One region of the Fundidesulfovibrio putealis DSM 16056 genome, then DNA from elsewhere that is predicted to be linked to it. Evidence: predicted binding sites of a transcription regulator. Region 1 holds the regulator's gene; the other holds the start of a gene.

Region 1 (8,483 bases):
GAAGGAGGCCGTCCCTTCGTAGAAACGGCCCCCGATTGATTGGGCGGTGTTCGTACTCAGGCCGGACAGCGGGTCCGGCCCAGTGTCGGACGGGTGCGCCTTCATCCCGCAAGGATGGCTGAGCATTTACGGCTGGATGTCAGGCGCCCGCCGTGATTGTCCCCGCGAGGTAGCGCGCTGCCAGGACGCAGCTGTCCTTGCAGGGAAGATTGAGCAGGCCTTTGGCCGTGGCTTTGTCGCGGCCCTCCTCAGTGCGCAGGTCGATGCCGATGATGTCCGGGCAGTTGACGCTTCCAAACCGTTTCTGGAATTGCTCGGCCAGTTCCTGCACGTGTATGGCGCAGGGGAAAGGGTCCTGGTCCGGCGTGCTGCGGCCGAACGCGAGACCGAGTGCCAGCACGGCCCCGGTCAGGGCGCCGCAGACGTCGCCCGTGATGCCGATTCCCCCGGCGAGGCCGGTCGCGATCGCCGGGATGCGATCCCAGGAAACGCCCAGGTATTCGGCTGATGCCTTGATTACGCTTTCCGAACATAAAAAACCCTGTTCAAGATTTTCGATCACCATTTCTTCAAGACTTGAGGACATAGCGAACTCCTTGTGGTGTGTCCGGCCAATTGCCGGATTGAGATCGCAGATATCCCTGGAAGTCGTTTTTTGGCGAACGAATTGAATGGAACGGGGTGTTCGGAAGAGTCGATCAGCCGCGCTTTTCCTTGCGTCTGCCCGCAAAGAATCGCGTCAGCGTGGCCCCGCACTCTCCGGCCAGGATGCCGGACAACACCGGGAAGCGGTGGTTGAGAAACGGCAGGGCCAGCCCGTCCATCTGCGAGAACACCGCTCCGGCCTTGGGGTCCGGCGCGCCGATGACCAGGCCCCCGATGCGCGCGTGCACCATGGCTCCCAGGCACATCAGGCACGGCTCCAGAGTAACGGCCAGGATGGCCCCGTTCAGGCGGTAGTTGCCGATGGCCGCACTCGCCTGGCGAAGCGCCAGGATTTCGGCGTGGGCCGTGGGGTCGTTTGCGCCGATGGGGCCGTTGCAGGCTTCGGCCAGTACGCGCCCGGTGGCGGCCTCGATCACCACCGCGCCCACCGGGGCCTCGCCGCGCCGTCCCGCCAACCAGGCCTGCTTCAGGGCTCGCGTCATGACCAGACGCCAGGAGCTCCAGCCCGGAGGCGGCTGGTTGAGAATCGGCGACAGGGGAGGGGAGGCGGCGTTCATCAGGGGCTCGTGGCGTCGGAGTTGAGGTCGAAGTCTTGTTGATGTGCTGGTGGCCGGTCTGGTGATGCGCGGCGGAGAGCCTCCGGCGGCCAAAGGGCTCCGCCCTTATGGAATCCCTTGCAGCGGCTTGGACTTATTTGCACTGGTGCGCGTCGCATTGTCAGTGCGAAGACTTAGTTTGAGATCCGGGTAATAAGAGACCGGTGCAATTGCGCCGTTATCCCCGGAAGCCAGCGCCTTGGAAAAAGAAGGGCAAGAGGGACAGCCCTCTTGCCCGATGACTGCTAACCGTTGGCCTTCAGATACTGGACTGCGTTCTCCAGGATGGAGATGCCCAGTTTGGGCGTTTCGCCACGGGTCCAACCGGGGTGGTTTGTGGGGTCGTTGAAGGCCTCGGGGTGGGGCATGAGCCCAAGGATCCGACCCGTGGGGTCGGTAAGCCCGGCGATGGCCATGGGCGATCCGTTGGGGTTGGCCGGATACTCCATGCTGGGCTTCCCGGTGGCCGGGTCGGCGTATTGCAGCGCGATCAGGTTCTCGGTGACGATGCGCGACAGTGTCGCGTTGTCATGGGGGATGATCATGCCCTCGCCGTGGCGCACGGGCAGGTCCAGGCGGTCGAGCCCCTTGGTGAACACGCAGGGGCTGGCCTGGTTCACACGCACCGTGACCCAGCGGTCCTCGAAACGACCGGAATCGTTGTTGGAGAGCGTGACCTGACGCTCAAAATAATTGTTGTCCAGGGCGGGCAGCAGGCCTAGCTTCACCAGGAGCTGGAAACCGTTGCAGATGCCAAGGATCAGGCCGCCTTCCTCGAAGTAGGTTTTCAGCTGCGCGAGCAGCGATTCACCCTGGGCGCTCTTGGCGTATTTCCAGCGGATTGCCCCCGCCTGGCCTGCGCCGAGATCGTCGCCGTCGAGAAATCCGCCGGGAAAAATCAAAAAGTTGTAGCCGGGAAGACGAACTCTTCCGGCTGTGATGTCGGAAAAGTAGACGATATCGGTCTGGTCTGAACCGGCCAGATTGGCCGCGTGGGCGGACTCCGCCTCGCAATTGGTGCCGTAGCCGGTGATGACCAGAGTCTTGACTTGGGCCATGAACAACGCTCCAGGGGTTTCTTGAAAAAAGTGGGCCAGTCGCTTAGACGTATCCGCAGACATTACGTGCCCCCGCGCGAAGCGTCAACCGGGCGGGGGTTTTCCTTCTATTTTCACAGCCCCCAGGAGGCAGGGCTCTTTTATGAAAACCAAATTTATATTCGTCACCGGAGGCGTGTTGTCCTCCCTGGGCAAGGGACTGGCCGCCGCCTCCATCGGCGCGCTGCTGCAGGCGCGCGGTCTGCGCTGCACCATCATGAAGCTGGACCCCTACATCAACGTGGACCCCGGCACCATGAACCCCTTCCAGCACGGCGAAGTCTACGTCACCAACGACGGGGCCGAGACCGACCTGGATCTGGGCCACTACGAGCGCTACCTGGGCGTGGCCATGTCCCAGAACAACAACGTCACCTCCGGGCGCATCTACAACAACGTCATCCAGAAGGAGCGCCGTGGCGACTATCTGGGCGGCACCGTGCAGGTGATCCCGCACATCACCGACGAGATCAAGCGTTCCATCCTGAACGTCGCCAAGGACGAGGACGTGGCCCTGATCGAGATCGGCGGCACCGTGGGCGACATCGAAGGCCAGCCCTTCCTGGAAGCCATCCGCCAGCTGCGCGGCGACCTGGGCAAGGAGAACGTCCTCTACATCCACCTGACGCTCATCCCCTACATCCGCGTGGCCGGTGAACTCAAAACCAAGCCCACCCAGCACAGCGTCAAGGAGCTCCGGTCCATCGGCATCCAGCCCGACATCATCATCTGCCGCTCCGAGATCGAGCTGGACCAGTCCCTCAAGACCAAGATCGCGCTCTTCTGCAACGTGGACCCGGACGCCGTGTTCAACGCCGTGGACGTGAAGAATATCTATGAGCTGCCCCTGAAGCTCTACGCCGAGGGCGTGGACCAGAAGATAGCCATCCTGCTGCGCCTGCCCGCCAAGAACGCCGAGTTGGAAGCATGGCAGACCCTCACCCACAAGCTGAGCAATCCCCAGGGAGAGGTCAGCATCGCCATCGTGGGCAAGTACGTGGACCTCAAGGAGGCCTACAAGAGCCTGCACGAGGCCCTGGTGCACGCCAGCGTGGCCAACGACGTGAGCGTGAACCTGGTCTACGTGAACTCCGAGGAGATCACCGACGAGAATGTGGCCGAACGCCTGGGCGGCCTGGACGGCATCCTGGTGCCCGGCGGCTTCGGCTCGCGCGGCGTGGAAGGCAAGATCGCGGCCATCAAGTACGCCCGCGAGAACAAGGTGCCCTTCTTCGGCATCTGCCTGGGCATGCAGCTGGCCTGCATCGAGTTCGCCCGCAACGTGCTGGGACTCACCGAGGCCAACTCCGAGGAGTTCAACCGCCTGAGCCCGGACCCCATCATCTACCTGATGCGCGAATGGTACGACTTCCGCACCAAGAAGATCGAACGCCGCGACGCCGACTCTGAAATGGGCGGCACCATGCGTCTGGGCGCGTACCCCTGCGTGGTGAAGACCGAGACCAAGGCCATGGAAGCCTACGCCAAGCCCCAGATCGAGGAGCGCCACCGCCACCGCTACGAGTTTAACAAGGCCTACTACGCCCGCATGGAAGAAAAGGGCATGATGTTCTCCGGCCTGTCGCCCGACGAATCCCTGGTGGAAATGGTGGAGTTGCCCGAGCATCCGTGGTTTTTGGGCTGTCAGTTCCATCCGGAGTTCAACTCCAACCCCATGCGCCCCCACCCCCTGTTCCGCGAGTTCATCAAGGCGTCCAAGGCCGCGCGCGGCAAGAAATAAATGAGGCGTCCCGCCCGAATCGGCTCAAGGCCCGGCATGCGCCGGGCCTTGGCGCTGGCCAGGCCCGTGCGCCTCTTGGTGCTGGACGTGGACGGCGTGCTCACCGACAACGCAGTGAGCCACGACGGCCCCGGCCCCGGCCTCAAGCGTTTCGGCATCCAGGACGGCATGGGCGTGAAGCTCTGCCAGCACGCCGGGATCGAGGTGGCGGTGATCAGCGGCCTGGGCAACATCCAGGCCGAACAGCGCTCGCGGGAACTCGGCATCCGTGAATTCCACGGCGGGCACTTGCGCAAGCTCCCCGTGCTCGAAAAGATCATGGCCGCCAAGTGCCTCGAGTTCTCCCAGGTGGCCTACATGGGCGACGACTGGCTGGACGCGCAGATAATGGCCCGCGTGGGCCTGCCCCTGGCCCCGGTCGACGCGCAGCCGGAAATTCTTCGCATTGCCGCCTGGATTTCCAAAAGGCCCGGCGGATGCGGCGCGGTGCGCGAAGCCATCCGCTTCATACTGCTGGCGCAGGGAAAACTCGATCGAATGTGGCGCGAATGGCGTGACTGATTCCCCCCAAGTCTTGCCACGTGCGAGCTTTTAGTGCATAACCGCGCAGGTTGAACGGGCGCGTCCGGCATTTTTCTTGCTAGCCGCCCAAATTCAAACAAAGGAACGCGCGCGCACGATGGCCCTCGAGCTCAGACAGCAACTTAAGCTTTCGCAGCAGCTGGTGATGACTCCCCAGCTCCAGCAGGCCATCAAGCTGTTGCAGCTTTCCCGGCTTGAGCTGATGGAGACCGTGCAGCAGGAGCTTCTGGAGAACCCGCTGCTGGAAGAGGTCGTGATCGAGGACGAGCGTCCCGCCCCGACCATGGCCGAGGAATCCCGCGCTCCCGACGCCACTCAGGAAGAGGGCGCCATGCAGCGCGAACTCCTGAAGACCGCCGAATGGGACGACTACATCGGCGACTTCGCCTCCACCTCGCGCCAGGCCACCGCCCGCGAATACGAGGCCCCGGAGGAGGGAATGTCTTTCGAGGCCCGTCTTGCCTCGAAAACCTCTCTGGACGGACACCTTTCCTGGCAGATCAACCTTTCCCCCTTCACTGCGGCCCAGCGCGTCATCGCTGCCTCAATCGTTGGCAATCTGGACGGTATGGGGTACCTGCAATCCACGGTGGAGGAAATCGCCGAGGACGCCCAGGCAAGCGTGCCCGAAGTGGAAGCGGTTCTTTACGCCCTGCAGCGCTTCGACCCTGTGGGCGTGGCGGCACGCACCCCGCAGGAGTGCCTGCTGGTGCAGCTGGAATTCTACGGCTACACCGATCCCGTGCTCATCGAGATCGTGCGTGAGCACCTGGAAGACCTGGAAAAGAAGCGCTACAAGCCTCTTGCCAAGAAGTTCAAGATCACCATGGAGGAGATCAAGGAGTACCTGGACATCATCCAGACTCTCGATCCGCTTCCCGGATCGCATTTCAGCTCCTCCGACCCGGTGTACGTCAGCCCCGACGCCTACGTGTACAAGTACGGCGACGACTTCGTCATCGTGCTGAACGAGGACGGCCTGCCCAAACTGCAACTATCGCCGTATTATTCAGGCGACATGTCCCGGGGCAGCGGCGGCAAGGACAAGGACTACTTCCAGGACAAGATGCGCTCTGCGCAGTGGCTCATGAAGAGCCTGTACCAGCGCCAGCGCACCTTGTTCAAGGTCCTGGAATCCATCGTGAAGTTCCAGCGGGATTTCTTCGAGGTGGGCGTTACCAAGCTAAAGCCCCTTATCCTCAAGGACGTTGCCGACGACATCGGCATGCACGAATCCACGGTGAGCCGCATTACCACGAGCAAGTACGTGGCCACCCCCCACGGCATTTACGAGCTCAAATTTTTCTTCAACTCCTCTTTGGAGTTGGACGACGGCACTTCCGTCGGTTCCGAATCGGTGAAGGCGCTCATCAAGCAGCTCATCTCCGGCGAGAACCACAAGAAGCCCGTCAGCGACGAGCAGATCGCGGACATCCTCAAGCAAAAATTGCAGGTCAACATTGCCCGCAGGACCGTGGCCAAGTATCGTATGGCCATGGGTATCGAGTCCTCGTCGAAGCGCAAGGCTGTATTGTAATCACACCGCATCCACCCGCGGACACACATCGGAGGAAGATATGAACATTGCTTTTCACTTCAAGAATTTTGAACCGTCCCCCGGCCTGCGCGAATACGCCAACAAGCGTTTCGACAAGCTGGCGAAATACATGCCTAATTCTGACAATGCCGAAGTGATCGTCACCCTGATGGTGGAGAAGACCCGCCAGATCGCCGACGTGATCATCGACGCCGACACGATCCACATCGCTGCCCACGAGCGCTCCGACGACATGTACTCCACGCTGGACCTGATCACCGACAAGCTCGAGTCCCAGATCCGCAAGATGCGCGAGAAGATGAAGGACCGCCGCAAGGTTGCCGGTTCCGCCGCCGTCACCATGGGCGTGGTCAGCCTCACGGACGAGGGCAAGGTCCACTCCATCGAGGAGTCCGACAAGTACAACCCGAAGCCCATGGGCGTCGAGGAAGCTGCCGAGCAGCTGGAAGCCATGAAGTACGAATTCCTGGTGTTCCTGAACTCCGAGACCGACAGCATCAACGTGATCTACAAGCGCAAGAACGGAGACTTCGGCCTGATCGATCCTGGAGTATCCCGCTGATGCGGCTTGGGGAGTTTCTGCGCAAGGACTTCGTGCTGGACGACCTGAAGTCCGGCGACAAGTCCGAGGTGCTGGCCGAACTGGTGGCCCCGGTTGCGGCGGCCTTCCCGGAAGTGAACGCCGAGAAGGCCCTGCGGGTGCTCATGGAGCGCGAAAACCTGGGCACCACCGGCATTGGCGACGGAGTGGCCATTCCACACGGCAAAATGGACTCCCTCAAGGAGATCGTCATCGTGACCGGGCGCAGCACGTCAGGCGTCGATTTCGAGGCTCTGGACCACAAGCCGTGCCGCATCTTCTTCCTGGTGCTGGCCCCGGAGCATGTGGCCGGCATGCACCTGCGCATCCTTGCCCAGATATCCAGGCTTCTGTCCGACGAGAGCTTCCGGGGAGCATTCCTGGAAGCGCAAGACCGCGAAAGCCTCTGGCGGGTTGTCACCAGCCACGCGTGATACGGTTCGTCATGACGTCGGCCTGATCATTTGTTAGTGAAGTCCCCGCACGCGCCAAATGCGCGAGCGGGGACTTTTCGCTGCTGCCCCGCAGCGAGCGTCCTGCCCCCACACGAAACAAAGGAGCCTTCCCCATGCCGCATCCGGGCGAAAAGCTGCCTGTGGTGGTCATTTCCGGACTATCAGGTTCAGGCAAGTCCACAGCGCTCAATGTCTTCGAGGATCTGGGCTACTTCTGCGTGGACGGTCTGCCCGCGAGCCTCATGGCCAAGCTGGTCAGCCTTTTCCAAGGCCAGGACGCGAACCGCTACCGTGGTCTGGCCTTGGGCATGGACATGCGCCAGGCGGATTTCGACTCCGACTGGGAACCGGCCCTGCAGGAACTGAGGAAGGCGGAGAACCCGCCCCAGGTCGTATTTGTGGAAGCTGACACCAAGGAGATCATGCGCCGCTACGCCACCACGCGCCGTCCCCACCCCTTCGAATCGGAAGGGTACGGGCTGGGCGAGGCCGTGGAGGAAGAGCGACGCCGCATGGCTCCCCTGCGCGAGACCGCCGACATGGTCATGGACACCACCGGCTTCTCCATCCATGACCTGCGCCGCCAGCTCCAGGACAAGTGGAAGTTCCTGGAGGGGAAGGGGCCGGCCATGAAGGTCCACATCATGAGCTTTGGATTCAAGTACGGAATCCCCACCGAATCCGACCTGGTGTTCGACCTGCGCTTTCTGCCCAACCCCTATTTCGATGCTGCCCTGAAACCATTGTCGGGACAGGATAAATCCATAGTTGAGTACGTGCTCGACTCGGAAGAGGGCAGATTCTTCCTCCCCAGGCTTGAAACTTTCCTCACGGAGCTTATCCCTCTGTATACCCGGGAGGGCCGTTACCGCCTGACGATTTCCCTCGGCTGTACCGGCGGCAGGCACCGGTCCGTGGCCACGGCCGAAGCCATCTTTGACACCTTGCGCAGGGCGGGTTACACGGTGTCCTTGGAACACCGTCACATAGAAAAAGGTTGATATTTCAACGATGAACGACAAGAAATCCAGCGCCGCGCCTGTGGGTGTGGTCATCGTGACCCACACCGACTACGCGGACAAGCTGCTCAAGGCCGCCGAGATGATCATCGGTCCGCAGGAGAACACCCGCACCGTCAGCGTGGATGTGGGGGTCGACACCGGCGAGACCGTCAAGGAACTCGGCGAGGCCATCAAGGCCGTGGAACA
Region 2 (8,483 bases), on a different contig from region 1:
GTGGAAAATGCGGAGAAGAACATGCCGCTCGAATCCGAGATCGCAAGAAAGCTGTTCACCTCCAAGCCAGACCTGTTGAAATCTCTTCCCGACGAACAGCGTATTGCCCTAGAATCCCTCTACCATAAGGCATTGTACGCAGGACAACGTTCATAACCAGCCCACCGGAGGCAACGAGGACCTGGATGTTCAAAAGGATAATTGTGACTCCTCCAAGAAGTGCCTGCTAGCCATGGCTGACATCATGGACATTGATGCTTTCGTCAGTAAGGCCGCCGCAATCGTTGGCCCTGATTCCCTTTTCACGGACAACAGACACCTCGAACAACTGACGGACAACAGCCTTGCGACGCCAAGAAGTCTGGCCTGCCACGTCCGCCCCAGGACGTCGGCCCAGGTGAAGGCATTGGTGGATCTGGCCCGCGAAACCGGCGTGCCGCTCTACCCGATCAGCCGAGGGCATAACCTGGGCTATGGGGACCGTTCTCCCGTCACGGATGGGAATGTGCTCCTGGATTTGTCCATGATGCGTGCAATCCGGAACTATGACGCAGAGCTGGGCCACGTGGAGATTGAGCCGGGCGTGTCCCAGCAAGACCTGTACGAGTTCCTGCAGGCCCAGAAACAGCCCCTCTGGATGGACACCACCGGAGCAGGCAAGAACGCAAGCATCATCGGAAACACCCTGGAAGGCGGATTTGGCCACACCCCCCTTGGCAATCACCGGGAGGAGTTTGCCGACGCCGAGGTCGTACTTGGAACGGGCGATATAATCCGGACCGGGATATTCCCCAACCTCGGTCCGGACGTAAAAGGAATTTTCGTCCAATCGAACTTTGGCATCGTCACGGCAATGCGCATTCCGCTCATGCCTGTTCCCGAACACTTCGAATCGTTCGTCATCAAGGCGCACTCAAAAGACTCGCTCCCCGACATAGTCAATGTGCTCCGCAGAATGCGCCTTGAAGGGATCGTGCGCAGCTGCGTCCATATCGCGAACCCGATGCGCTATCTCATTTCCTCAAAACTCTGCCCGGCAGAATACGCCAACACACTCCTCGACGACGACGACGCGATTCGCATCATGTCCTCCCCGCTGCTCTCAGTGGGCCAATGGAGCGCCGCAGGCGGGTTCTATGGCCTGCGCAAGACCGTAAAAGCCCACAAGTCCACTTTGAAGCGCGCCTTCAAGGGGATCGCCACCGTACAATTCTTCAGCCGTAAGACGATAGACCGTTTGTCCGCCATCTTCCAGACCATGTCGGTGGTTCCGATTCCTTTCTTCAGGAAGGTCTCCGAGTCCCTGGATTCCTTCAGGAGCATCCTCGACATGATGATGGGGATTCCCACAGACGAGGCATATAAAAACATACTATGGAGGGTCTCGAGCCTCAAGGACTTCGGGCTCATCTGGTTCGCTCCCGTTGTGGACGCCAAAGGGGACAAGGCCAGGCGGATCGTCGAAATCGCCGCGCCGCTGTATCGCGCGCATGGCTTTGAGATGCCCCTCACCTTGACGCTGGTGTCGCCGAGCAGGCTTGTGGGCATCCTGAGCATCACCTTCAACAAGAATAATCAGGAAGAGAAGGACCGGGCACATTCGCTGTACAAAGCCCTCTATGCGGCGTTTTCAGCCGATGGCATTCACACATACAGGACCAGCATCATGCAGATGGCGGACCAGGACCTCATGCCTCCCTGGAAACGGGACTTCCACAACGTCCTGAAGCACGCTCTGGACCCCCAGGGAATCATAGCCCCTGGGCGATACGGCATGAAATAATGCCGACGATACATATCCATGCGAATTGTCTTCCGTCATGGCGACCCGCAATGAACAAGCTACGCTGCCCTATGATTTCATCCCCGTACAACCGGACTGGAGTAGATGAATGACATTCATCGTCGACAAGCTCAAAGGTGTCGTATCACACTACGAGGCGGACGGAATGCGCGGCATTCTTGATGCCGTCCGGACCAATATTTGGGAACGTAGGACATTCTTATTGTTTGCAATGAACATAGCAGACCAACACTGGGACATTGATGGGAAATGTGGGAATCTGACTCTCCGAAAAGGCAATACTGGCGACATTGGAATGATAGTAGACTCTTGGCCTCGTGAATTTGAGCGTGTTTATAAAACAAGGAAAATTCTTGAAAATGAAATTACAAAGAGATTCAATGACAACATTCCATGCTTTGTAGCCACAGACAACGGATCTCTAGTCTCAGCCATATGGGGCACACCATGGAACTATACTTTCGATAAACTTAAAAACGTTACATCAGAGAACGCTACAGAACTCATCAATCTTTTCGTCAACCCCAACTACCGGAAACTCGGAATAGGTTCGCAACTCATAAAATTCTCGATAATGCAAATGGCAAAAATTAACTACACATATGCCATGGGTAGAGTCCTACCGCACCGTACAGTGATACAGAAAGCACTCTACAACATTGGCTACTCCTGCCTTGGGCGTATGACGTACACCACCGTCTTTGGGAGTCGCTCCTGCCGCTTCGAGGAGGCGCAGCAGCAATCCGTACCGTCTTCATCCGCATAAGGGGCTCCCCACGCCTTGGCCTCCACCTGGGAGCGCGCCCGCTCCAAGGACTGGCATCCATCCCTACGCTCACCCTTCAAGCTTTCCGACCATCGCACGCAGCCAGGGCTTGATCGGCGTGATCAAGGCGCGCACCAGCGCCTTCTTCCTGACAGCCATTTCCCAGGCAATCTCTTTCCCGCTTTGCCTCAGCGCTGCCACGTCGTTCATGGCAGACAATGTGCCTCACCAGGAAATGCGTCTGTGCCTCAATTGCGCCGGACAGACGCACAGCGAAGCCACCAGGAATGACCGCACGGACAAGACGACTGACAATGCGGGCCAACCCCGCTCGAACCCATCGTGGAGGAAGACGTACTCCACCGGTCGACGAACAAAAAAAAACGGGGTTGCCGAAGCAACCCCGCTTTGCCTTGCAGTGCTACTCTAGTTGGAGCGGCGGCTGCGCCTGCGCAGGAAGGCCGCGCCCAGAGCGCCGATGCCCAGCAGGGTCATGGTCGCGGGCTCAGGGGTAGCGTAGATGGTCATGTCGCCGGAGGACTTGACGGTCTGCTTGAAGGAGGCGCCGGACACATCGAAGGCCTTATCCAGGTTGATGCTGCCGTCCAGGGTGGACATGGCCACGACCAGGGGGGACAGTTCGTCGAAGAGGTCCTTGCCGTTGTAGAAGAACACGTTGTCAACCAGGACTTCCATCTGACCGAGCAGGTTGAAGGTACCGGTCGAGTAGCCGATCTTGTCAGCCTGGGGGATCAGGTTGATGCCGCCGCCGTCGGTCATGGTGACCTTGGCGATCTCGACAGCTCCGCCGCCGTTGTCGTACCACATGCTGACAACTTCGCCGGCCACGTACTTGTATTCGAATCCGAGGGGGTTAACGCCGGCAGTGATCAGGCTGGTCACCACGCCGTCCAGGATGCCGTCATCGACCTTGAGGCCGATCACGTCGGTGCCAAGCATGTTGTGGTAGTCACCATTCTTGAAGTACTTGGCGGATTCGGCAACGTAGGTGTTAACGGTGGTCTGCTGGAACACATCGCCGATCTGAACGTCACCCGGGATTCCGGAAGCGGTGAACTGCTGCACGGTCGAGCCGCCAGCCATCAGCACGGTTTCAATGTCAGTGTAAACATTTCCACCCAGAGAGGAAAAGTCCAGGGTGTAAAACGCTTGAGCTTGAGTGCTCACGGCCAGGAAACAAACACACAGGAATAATCTGACAGCCTTTTGCATGGCGCAACCTCCATTTGTTTTCACTCATTAAGCAGGTTCCATGCCAAATACCAACCGCCCGATATCACGTGCATTTATCACGAAACACCCCCCAAAACCGCGGCCCTTGTAAGGATTTCCACTTGCCTGAGTTGGAATTTTTTACAGTCGCCTTATTTCACGCAGGACCGTGCGCGGCCGAGCGATCCTACCTGGCAGAATCCCCGGACTCCCGAATCGACACAAGACGGTGAGCACGAGCACGGAAACGTCGCCCATGAAGAGTGTGCGGCCCGAAGCCATGTGCAGCGGGGACCCGCTGAGACAGGCTGAACCAAACGGTCAGTCGGAAGAGGAGGCGAGAGACAATCCGGGGGAGGCTGATTGAAACGGGCAGGGAGAGATGACCGTGTTGCGCTTGATGGACATGCCGGCATTTCACGCCGACAGCGAACGATGATCGACAAGAAAGCCCCAGGCGGTTAGCCGGGCGGCCATGGTCAGGAATTGGCCGGCACGGGCTTCGAGCGCGGCTGGACCCCCAGGGTGCCGAGCAGTTTCGCCGTGGCCCTATCCGATATCCACTTGTGCGGCACGGAAATCAGCATCGTCAAGACTACACTGGCCAAAGGGGTGAGGACATAATCCACGGGAAACAACTTCACTGCCACGACGAGTACAGCGCCATGGACGAGGAAAAACGAGTAACAAAAAGACTGTATTCCGAACAACGCACTCGCAACCGGCGCATGCCAGCACCACCTATTGGCGACACTATCCAAGCGGGTTGGGAAGGTAATGCGAACCGCATATCCCGCCACAAACGACAAAAAAAGCACATCGTCCATCCTGAAGCAGTAATGCAAAACAGCAAAGCACGCGAAGTACGGGAGAACCCTGTAGTACCCGCCTAAAACAGCAGACAGATACACCGTGAGATACAAGAACAGAATCAATGTTATGAACCAGGATATCACATAGACAGGATTATCCAGGAACATGCTGCCCCCAAGGAATATGGCAACATATTCCCATGGAAGCGCCGGTTTGTACTTGTACAGATAATTAGCACACAAAACTGGAACAATGACGACCCAATACGGAACAAGTATTCCGACCACACGGCGGAGCAGCCATTTGTGAGGCGACCCTTTCGACATTATTGAATAATATCCAGAAATAAAAAGAAACAACGCGCATATATTATAACCATTCCGGTCCAAAGTCGGATAGCTTTTCAACTTCCCCACCAACGACAGGTAATGATAGATAAATACCAGAAGCGTAGCTACGATCCTGACTGCACTCGGCCAAATAGCAATAGTCATATCTAACTCCGGAATTCAAAAACCCGGCACACCGAGCACCAGCACATCCACCCAGCCATCATGACGTGCCAGTAATACGCCATCGTCCACAAAGGCAAGTTCTCAACAAAGACATGAACATTCAAGACATGATACCACTGCAGTATCTGCAGGGCCTACCTGATGCCGGGATCGATACGGAGCCATCTCCCAACAGGACACCTGGAGTACGGACGCGCCATCCTAAGACATTCACAGCCAGGACCGACGTTACTGATCGATCCCATGTTTTCTCAACAGGTCGTAAAATGTCGGCCGACTGATACCCAAGGTTTCTGCTGCTTTCACAATATTTCCGCCAGACCTGCTCAGGGCGGCCTCGACCAACTGTTTCTCAACCATGGACCTGGCTTCCTTCAGTGTGGTCACGGTTGGTATTGCCGAAACCGAATCACCGGCAAATACAGGCTCAAAACCGAAATCCGCCGAAGTGATCGAAGAACTCGTCGACATGACCACTGCCCGCCGGACCGAGTTTTCCAACTCGCGAACGTTTCCAGGCCAGGAATGCCGAACAAGGGCGTCCAATGCGTCCTTGGAGAATGTCTTGTTCTTCACACCAAGACCTTCGCCGTGTTTGCGCAGGAAGTGCTCGGCCAGCAGCAGCACGTCCTGCCCTCTTTCGCGCAAGGGCGGCAACTTCAGGGTGACGACGCCAATCCTGTAGAACAGGTCCTCCCGAAAGGTTCCCGCACGCATGGCTTCCTGAATATCAATATTGGTCGCGGCAACGACACGGACGTTGACTTCAAGATTTTTGCGCCCGCCGACCCGCTGAAAGACCATCTCCTGGAGAAACCGCAGCAGCTTGACCTGGAGGTTCGTCGGCAGTTCGCCGATTTCATCCAGGAACAGCAACCCTTTGTCTGCGTATTCCACCTTGCCGCGCACGGTGGAGACCGCGCCGGTGAAAGCGCCCCGTTCATGCCCGAAAAATTCGGATTCAATCAGGTTCTCAGGCACGGCTCCACAGTTTATGCACACCATGGGCCCAGCCTTCCTTGGCGAAAGCTCGTGGATGGCCCTGGCGATAAGCTCCTTGCCCGTGCCTGACTCGCCCTGGATGAGCACCGGCACATCCGAGGCCGCGACCTTGCTGACGTTCTCCATCACCTCGCGCATCTGCTCGGATTCACCTACAATACCCGCTGGAGTCGCCTTCCTGCCGACGACCGGCTTGGGCGACGTGCTCTCCTGTTCGATGTCGTAGAGGTGAAACGCCCTGCGCACCATGACCTTGAGTTCGTCAAGGTCGATGGGCTTCAGGAAAAAGTCGTACGCCCCCATGTCCACAGCCCTTCGGGCGTATTCCCGGGATTCGAAACCGGTGATGACGATGATCTTCGACGCCGGAGCTCTCTTGCGCAACTCTTCCAGGCAGGCAAACCCCTGCGACGCGTCCTCGGTTCGAGGGGGCAACCCCAGGTCGAGAGTGACCACTTGAGGGGAGGCTTGACGAAATTTCTCAAGAGCGTCCGCAACGTCCTGGGCAAACACCAATTGATACGGCTCGGAAGAGAGCCCCCATTTCAACTGCTGGCGGATATCCTCATTGTCATCAACTATGAGCAAGGTGCGATTCATGCGGCCTCCTTACCATCCAACGAAGCAGGCGCAGGCAGACGTACCGTGAACACGGACCCTTCCCCAGGGGTGCTGACGACTTCTATAGTCCCGCCATGAGCTTCAACTATCTGTTTGCACTGATACAACCCGATTCCCATTCCTTTGGCCTTTGTCGTCTTGAACGGTTTGAACAGGTTCTCGGTGATGAACTGGCTGGTCATCCCGGCGCCATTGTCCGTGATCCGGAAATACGGCGTGGTGTCTTCCCCGGTTTCAATCGTGATGGATGATCCCGCAGCGCTGGCTTCCCGGGCATTCAGGACCAGATTCAGTATGACCTTGTGAATCTGCGCCTTGTCCACGACTGCCTCGACAGAGGAGCTGACGATGCGCAGCCCTTCCATGGGAAGGTGCTTGCACGTGTCTTCAACCAGCTGGCCGATATCGGCAGTTTCCAGGTTCAGGTTCTCCCTCGTCGGGAGTTGCCGCAATTGGGAGATCAACATGTGCATTTTTGCCACGGTGTTCTCCAGACTCTTCAGCATGTCGCGCTGGAATTCCGGCTCCTGAATGTAACGCTTGGCATTTTCGGTCATGAGCGTGAGTGTGTAAATCAGATTCTTCAGGTCATGAACGATGAACGTGGAAACCTTGCCCATCACCTCCATGTCGCGCGCCTGGGACAGCAGGTCTGCCAGACGCAGATTCAGGAGCGCCGAACAGGCTTGCGTGGCCAGCGCCTGCATCAGGTCGTAATCCTCCTGGCTGAAGTCCTCTTTTTCATCCATGGGCTGGACAAGGAGCACAACGCCATCCAGCCGGTCCTCCTTCATCAGGGGCACGGCGAACATGGCCTTCGACTCGCTAAAGAACAATGCAACGTCCTCGTCAACGTTCTCCAATCCCTGCCGCAAATCGATGGCGCAAGAGGATTCAGCTTCGTTTTGAGCGAATACCTGGGCTATTCCCAGCCTGGGCGGCTCCTGGTGAACCTCCCACCTGCTGACCGGAATCAGCGGCGCATTTTCGGACTCTTTCAGGTAGAGAACCGCCCCCCCCATCCCGAAGGTTTCGCAGAACCCCAACAGGACGGCCTGATGAAGATCTTCACGTGTGCGGGCATTGGCGAGGCGCTTGGTAAAGACCAGCCACTGAACGCGATAGTCATATTTTTCTTTATAAAAGTAGCGCTGGAGAACCCTGGTGAAACGGCGTCGGAAGCTGTCGGAGAGCAACAGCCCCAGTATGCCGACCCCGCCGACGAGTCCGAGCGCCAGCAGCATGGCCTTGGAGGTTGCCCCTCCCGTGAGGGTCATGGACAAACCGAGCCCCCCCAGAAAGAGCAGGTACGCCCCAGCGCCAAACAGCACCAGCGACGTGCGCGCCAGACGCTTGGACACGGTCACCGGGCTCTCTCCGCCCCGGTACACCACCGAATACAGCATCAACGCCATGCCCACGCAGAAACCGATCTGCCGGGCGGGAGCCAGGCTGAAATCGATTGCACGATACAGCAGGCCAAGGCTCAAGGTGAAAATGTGCGCGGCCAGGATGGCAAACGCGCCGAGAATCGCATACTTGATGCGCCACCGCTGGCCATGGACCGCGTTGACCAGGGTTGCTTCCAGGCTGGTCAGGCACATGATCATTATCGCAAGGCTGACGGTCCGCAGGGCAAAACCGACCGTTGACAAGACAAACCCACCAACCACGTGCGGCGACGCCGGTGATACGAATAATGATGGATAGACGACGCTGAGCCCAAGGA

The links. The regulator sigma-54, encoded in region 1, starts transcription at its own class of promoters, with help from an activator protein. The targets are predictions, from matches to a motif close to CTGGCACGGNNNNTGCTT.
Region 2: G453_RS0111585 (PEP-CTERM sorting domain-containing protein) is a predicted target of sigma-54. The motif match lies at 3,833-3,850, and genes of this name have one in related genera.

Annotation. Positions count from the first base shown of each region.
Region 1 covers NZ_AUBQ01000004.1:180,987-189,469, forward strand. Annotated here, with positions in the region: gene G453_RS0103755 (LysR family transcriptional regulator) at 1-22, shown strand, start outside; gene G453_RS22220 (C-GCAxxG-C-C family protein) at 140-586, opposite strand; gene tadA (tRNA adenosine(34) deaminase TadA) at 699-1,223, opposite strand; gene G453_RS0103770 (phosphoribosylformylglycinamidine synthase subunit PurQ) at 1,508-2,320, opposite strand; gene G453_RS0103775 (CTP synthase) at 2,463-4,100, shown strand; gene G453_RS0103780 (KdsC family phosphatase) at 4,101-4,661, shown strand; gene rpoN (RNA polymerase factor sigma-54) at 4,780-6,219, shown strand; gene hpf (ribosome hibernation-promoting factor, HPF/YfiA family) at 6,260-6,802, shown strand; gene G453_RS0103795 (PTS sugar transporter subunit IIA) at 6,802-7,254, shown strand; gene rapZ (RNase adapter RapZ) at 7,389-8,276, shown strand; gene G453_RS0103805 (PTS sugar transporter subunit IIA) at 8,287-8,483, shown strand, end outside.
Region 2 covers NZ_AUBQ01000014.1:38,368-46,850, forward strand. Annotated here, with positions in the region: gene G453_RS23655 (N-acyl amino acid synthase FeeM domain-containing protein) at 1-156, shown strand, start outside; gene G453_RS23660 (FAD-binding oxidoreductase) at 245-1,783, shown strand; gene G453_RS0111575 (GNAT family N-acetyltransferase) at 1,893-2,570, shown strand; gene G453_RS27945 (hypothetical protein) at 2,640-2,780, opposite strand; gene G453_RS0111585 (PEP-CTERM sorting domain-containing protein) at 2,997-3,656, opposite strand; gene G453_RS0111590 (hypothetical protein) at 4,283-5,110, opposite strand; gene prsR (PEP-CTERM-box response regulator transcription factor) at 5,360-6,733, opposite strand; gene prsK (XrtA/PEP-CTERM system histidine kinase PrsK) at 6,730-8,483, opposite strand, start outside.